One region of the Paenibacillus sp. GL_099_B genome, then DNA from elsewhere that is predicted to be linked to it. Evidence: riboswitches for the same ligand, from Rfam matches in the RefSeq annotation. Region 1 holds a riboswitch; the other holds the start of a gene.
The links. A riboswitch is a leader RNA that binds a small molecule or an ion and turns the genes downstream of it on or off. The one in region 1 is predicted to bind cobalamin.
Positions count from the first base shown of each region.

Region 2: another riboswitch for cobalamin. It lies ahead of AC3ITG_RS07380 (ABC transporter substrate-binding protein); the one in region 1 lies ahead of metE (5-methyltetrahydropteroyltriglutamate--homocysteine S-methyltransferase).

Region 1 is NZ_CM174430.1:6,611,882-6,614,993, forward strand. Features, by position in the region: gene nrdG (anaerobic ribonucleoside-triphosphate reductase activating protein) at 1-465, shown strand, start outside; cobalamin riboswitch at 721-918, shown strand; gene metE (5-methyltetrahydropteroyltriglutamate--homocysteine S-methyltransferase) at 1,139-3,112, shown strand, end outside.
Region 2 is NZ_CM174430.1:1,612,274-1,615,385, forward strand. Features, by position in the region: gene cbiB (adenosylcobinamide-phosphate synthase CbiB) at 1-46, shown strand, start outside; gene AC3ITG_RS07375 (histidine phosphatase family protein) at 37-684, shown strand; cobalamin riboswitch at 839-986, shown strand; gene AC3ITG_RS07380 (ABC transporter substrate-binding protein) at 1,187-2,188, shown strand; gene AC3ITG_RS07385 (FecCD family ABC transporter permease) at 2,185-3,112, shown strand, end outside.

The sequences.
Region 1 (3,112 bases):
GGCCTGCGTGCCGTGTTGTTCATCAGCGGATGCCGCCACGCCTGTCCGGGCTGCTTCAGCCCCGGCTCATGGAGCTTCCGTGCAGGCGAACCATTTACGGAGAAGCGGCAGCAACAGATTTTGCATGAAGTGACCTCGCATCCCTTGCTGGAAGGGGTTACGTTATGCGGAGGTGATCCTTTTTTCTCTGCCGCAGAATGTGCCTCCTGGGTTCGGCAGCTTCGGGCTGCTCGGCCTGATCTGACCGTATGGGCCTACACGGGGTTTGTATATGAGGAACTGATTACAGACCCGTCGCGGGCGGAGTTATCCCGGCTATGCGACGTCATTATCGATGGACCTTATATCGCAGCTGAGCGTGATGTGTCTCTTCCTTTTCGTGGCAGTCGTAATCAGCGCATCGTTAATGTGGGTGCAACAATGGCTGGCCAGACAATCGTTACCATGCAGTTAGATGCATGGTAACGATTTTTTTATTTGAGGGGAATTAGCACAGCGTGGGCGATGATTGGGTTCATTTTAAGGAGCCAAATCTGCCAATATATCTAGGATTCATAGAGCACTATTTTATTTCCGATCGGATTAATAATATATATTGCAAGCCCGTAGGTTATCGTCTATGATTGGTAGCATAAGAGCAAGTATACGACGATTGCATCATTATACAATCTATCATCTATGCTTGGTCACCAATTTCATAGCCGGAGATGTGTACGCACATTTCTGCACACGGAAACAGGTGCCTACCGCGCTACATGCGTGGTCAGGCTTAAAAGGGAAGCACGGTGTAAATCCGTCGCGGTCCCGCCACTGTATACGGGGAGTCTGTGCATATAATCCACTGGTGTAACCACCGGGAAGGAATGCATATGACCATGATCCGCAAGCCAGGAGACCTGCCTGTTTCGACAGCATCGCATGACCTACGGAAGATAGGAAGGTGTTAGAGCAACCGCTACAACTACTTATAGCAGGTGTTCTTTCCCATTCTATCTTTGTGCACAGTCGTCATTCATGATGCCTGTTCCTCGGGGTATGGAATTGGAAGGAATGCCTTTTTTTGATGCTTTCAAAAGAAACACACCACAATAGTTTCAACTTGATGAGTTTACCTATTATAAATGAGGAGGAATTTTACATGTCGCAATCACAGCAACAACAGCCACAAGTACTGACAGGCAACCTTGGTTACCCCCGCATCGGTGCGGGACGCGAATGGAAAAAAGCACTGGAGTCCTTCTGGGCTGGCCGAATCGATGAATCCACGCTTCATCAGGAGCTGACCACACTTCGGTTGCAAGATCTGAAGAAACAGCAGGCACAGCAGCTCGATCTGATTCCTGTGGGCGACTTCTCCTACTATGATCATATTCTTGACGTATCCGCGATGTTTGGCGTCGTTCCTGAGCGCTTCAACCATTCAGGCGGACCGGTATCCGTATCTACTTATTACGCCATGGCCCGGGGTAATGATCAGGCAACAGCCTGTGAGATGACCAAGTGGCTGAACACCAACTATCACTACATCGTACCTGAGATTCATAATGATACTGCATTTGCATTGCTTGAAAATAAACCCCTTGCCGCCTATCGCGAAGCGAAGCAGGAGCTTGGGCTGGAAGGTAAACCGGTTGTAGTCGGTCCGTACTCGTATGTACGTTTCGCCAAAGGCTATGACGCGGAACGCTTCGCAGAGATCGTCACACGCCTCGTTCCCGTATACGCCCAGCTTCTGTCTGAGCTTCAAGCAGAAGGCGTACAGTGGGTACAGATCGATGAGCCTGCTCTGACGCTGGCCGTCTCTTCCGAAGATGAAGCCTTGCTGCGACAGGTGTACGCTGCCTTGGCACAAGCTGCACCGGAATTAAAGGTACTGCTTCAAACGTATTTCGAATCGGTGGAAGCTTATCCGGTCGTGACAGCACTGCCTGTTGCCGGAATCGGCCTGGACCTGGTCCACGGCTATGAAGGCAACCTCGCCAGCCTGCGGGAGCATGGCTTCCCGCAGGCTAAATGGTTGGGCGCCGGTGTAATCGACGGGCGCAACATCTGGCGTGCCGATCTCGCAGAGACGGCGAAGCTGCTGGAGCAGGTGGCTGAATTCGCAGCCGAAGGCAAGCTAATCATTCAGCCTTCCTGCAGCCTGTTGCATGTACCGGTTACTGCCGCTCAGGAGAGCGCGCTTGATCCGGTACTGCGCAATGCCCTGGCCTTTGCCGACGAGAAGCTGGAGGAAATTGCGACGCTCGGCACGTTGTTGTCCGGCGGTGCGAAGCAGGCGGACCAAGCAGCGGCTTTGGCTGAAGCCAGCCGCCGCGCCCAGGCAAGCACCGAAGCGGTGCGCCTGCTGAGCGAGTCCGAATCACGGACACGCCTGAGTGGTGCGCCTGCAGGGGTGCACGCTGATGAGCAGCTGCTTCGTAACGCGTCATTCCAGGAGCGACGCGAATTGCAGCAGCAAAAATGGTCGCTCCCGCTGCTGCCAACAACAACTATTGGCAGCTTCCCGCAAACGGCTGATGTGCGCAAAGCACGTGCACTCTTCCGTAAAGGGGAGTGGAATGCGGAGCAATATGACGCTTATGTGCGTGAACAGATCCAGGAGTGGATTACCATCCAGGAGGAAATTGGTCTGGATGTGCTGGTACACGGTGAGTTCGAACGTACCGATATGGTCGAGTTTTTCGGTGAGAAGCTGACCGGATTTGCCTTCACAAAAAATGGCTGGGTACAGTCCTACGGCTCACGCTGCGTGAAGCCACCTGTAATCTACGGAGATGTGCTGTTCAATGAACCGATGACGGTGAAAGAAACGGCGTATGCCCAGACACTGACCAGCAAACCGGTGAAAGGCATGCTCACAGGTCCGGTAACGATCCTGAACTGGTCCTTTGTCCGCTCGGATATTCCACGCAGTGAAGTATCCTACCAGATTGCTCGCGCCATTCGGGACGAGGTTGAAGCGCTGGAGCAAGCAGGCATTGAGATGATTCAGGTCGATGAGCCAGCTCTGCGTGAAGGACTTCCACTCAAACGGAGCAAGTGGGATGAGTACCTGCAATGGGCCGTGGAATCCTTCCGTTTAGCTACTGCAACCGTAAAACCAACAACG
Region 2 (3,112 bases), 2.1 Mb from region 1:
CACCTTAGGGATATGGTCTGCTGGAGGTGCACTGTTATGGAGATAGAAGCTGGACATGGTGGCATGCAAAGCCGTGAGATTATTTTGATACGGCATGGTACAACGGCGTGGAACTTGGAAAAAAGGTATCTTGGGCATACTGACATCGGACTGTTGCCTGAAGCAAAGCAGGAGCTATCTTCGCTGCGCGAAGAGTTCAGCAATATCACATGCGAAGCCCTGTATTGCAGTGATCTGCTGCGTTGTCAGCAGACACTTACACACATTGCATCACCCCAAACTGGACAAGCCAAGCTTGATGCCCGACTAAGGGAGATCGATTTTGGTCAGTGGGAGGGGTTGACCTACGATGAACTAAAGGACAATCCACAGTATCGAGACTGGATCGATGCGCCGCAGGAGGTAACGCCACCGAATGGCGAGCCTTGGACAGCATTTGCAGAGCGTATTGATTCATTTATGGAAGAGAGTCTGATGTCCTTTTCACCAATACTGCACTCTCGCAGCTTAAACGCGCCAAAGGTAGCCGTAATTACCCATGGCGGTGTTATTCGTTATATGGTGTCACGTCTCATTCCGAATCAAGATTTCTGGGATACGCAGGTGGTACCAGGACAAGCGATAAAGATCCGGCTTGATGGCGATGGGGATAGCTGGGTTGGAACCAGATTGACTTTTCCGTAAATCGGGTTGTAAGGATGTACAATATAACCTATAATCACAACAGAAGTGTGACTTAGCAAGTGCGTCATTGATGGAGGCTCAACAAGCTCTAGCAAGGATGCAAGATGCTCACTTGAATGGTTGAACAATATTAGCGACCAAGGGTCCCGCGTGCATGCAGCAATGTTTCATGGGTTCATATGAGGCCATGAACGGCAAACGGGTGAAATAGGGAAGCCGGTGTAAATCCGGCACGGTCCCGCCACTGTAAATCAGGATGAATTCCTGTAAGTCAGGTTACCTGCCCTGGACGTACAAACCGGTGTTCCTTCGAGGAAAGGACAGCGTTTCGGGCAGTTCTCTGTGCATATACAGCGCCAAGCTGACCATGCATAGATCGCCACATGCGAGACGTCATCCCTGATCCTGACCCAAGGATTGGGGATTTTATTTTTTCGGAACACAAATTCAAGCGGAATTGGGACAGGAGCACTACTCACTAGAATGGATAGAGAAGGGGAGAATGAACACAATGAATTTCAAGACATGGAAAGGCGTAGCGTCACTGCTGAGCGCAGCGATGCTGGCACTGACGTTGGCCGGATGTGGTACAACAACAACGAACGAGGGCACAGGAACCTCGCAACCTGCACAGGAGCAATCCCAGGAACAGGCGCAGACAGATCTCAAAACACAATATCCACTCACGGTTACAGATGCTACGGGTGAATCATTTACCTTTGACAAAGCACCAGCCAAAATCGTATCTGTATCTCCAGCTGAAACGGAATCCCTGTTCGCACTCGGATTGGACGAGCAGATCGTAGGGGTATCCGACTATGACGACTATCCGGAAGCAGCAACAAAGAAACCAAAAATGGGCGGCATAACAAAGCCTAATGAAGAGTCTATCATTGCGGCTGAAGCAGATATCGTATTTACAGGTATCTCGATGAGCGAAGAGTCTGTTAAGAAACTGCGCGATCTGGGCATTACCATTTTCAAAACAGATCCTAAATCAGTGGATGATGTGATGAATAACATTGAAACATTTGGTAAAATCACGGATCATCAGGAAAAAGCACAGGAGATCACCACCCAGATGAAACAGGATGTGACTGATGTAACTGAAGCTGTGAAGGCAGTTAAACCGGAAGAAAAGAAAAAAGTATATGTTGAGTTCTCCCCAGGCTGGACTGTGGGTAAAGGCGAATTCATGGATGAATTGATCACATTGGCCGGAGGAAACAACGTAGCTTCTGACTTGACTGGCTGGAACCAGATTAATGAAGAGAACATTATTGCTTCTAATCCAGACGTCATTCTGTATGCGAACGATGTAGTGGAAGATAACAAAACATTGGATCAAATCATCAAAGCACGCAGCGGATGGGATCAAATCACGGCTGTGAAAAATGATGCAGTCATTGGTTTGGATGCCAACCTGCTGAGCCGTCCGGGACCACGGGTAACCCAAGGTCTGAAAGAAGTAGCCAAAGCGATCTACCCTGATCTGTTCAAATGAGTAAAAAGCTGGCAGTGTACGGAACGGCCGGAATTGTACTGCTTGTGTTAACCGTGCTGATCTGCACGGGCATCGGTTCGGTTGCCCTGCCTGTTCGGGACATTGCGGGCATCTTGCTTCATCGCATTCCCTGGCTGGGCGACTGGATTGTTCCTGACTGGAATACAGCAGCAGAACAGATTATATGGAAGGTCAGATTCCCACGTGTACTGCTTGCCGTGCTTGTAGGTGCATCGCTGGCGATTGCCGGAACTGGATTCCAGGGGGTTCTTCGTAACCCTCTGGCTGATCCGTTTACCCTGGGCGTATCGTCCGGTGCATCGGTAGGTGCGGCTTTTCTGATTTTTTTCGGATTGCAGTATGCGCTGATTGGGATCTGGACTCTGCCATTGGTCGCGTTTCTGACGGGAGTAATCACATTGTGGTTTGTGCTGGCCCTCGCTCGTGAGGGACGCAAAATACCGACACACAGCCTCATTCTGGCTGGCGTGGTCATGCAAAGTTTCCTGGGAGCAGTAGTTTCCTTCCTGTCGACCATGTCGAAGCAGACAATCAATGAAATTATATACTGGACGATGGGAAGTCTGGCACTGCGTGGGTGGTCGTATACGGCCATCCTTTTCCCGTATTTTGTGCTGGGGCTGATTTTCCTCTGGAGCCGTGCGCGTTCGTTGAATGTGCTTGCCTTGGGGGAACGCCAGGCTGCGCATATCGGGGTTAAGGTGGATGGATTGAAACTGTCGGTGTTAGCTGTGGGTACGCTGCTTACCGCAGGCGCTGTCTCCGTATCCGGCGTGATTGGCTTCGTCGGCTTGGTCATTCCGCATATTCTTCGGCTCATCGTCGGACCTGATTATCGATTGCTGGTGCCTTTGTCAGCGATTGGGGGAGCCATCTTCATGGTCTGGGCAGATACGATTGCAC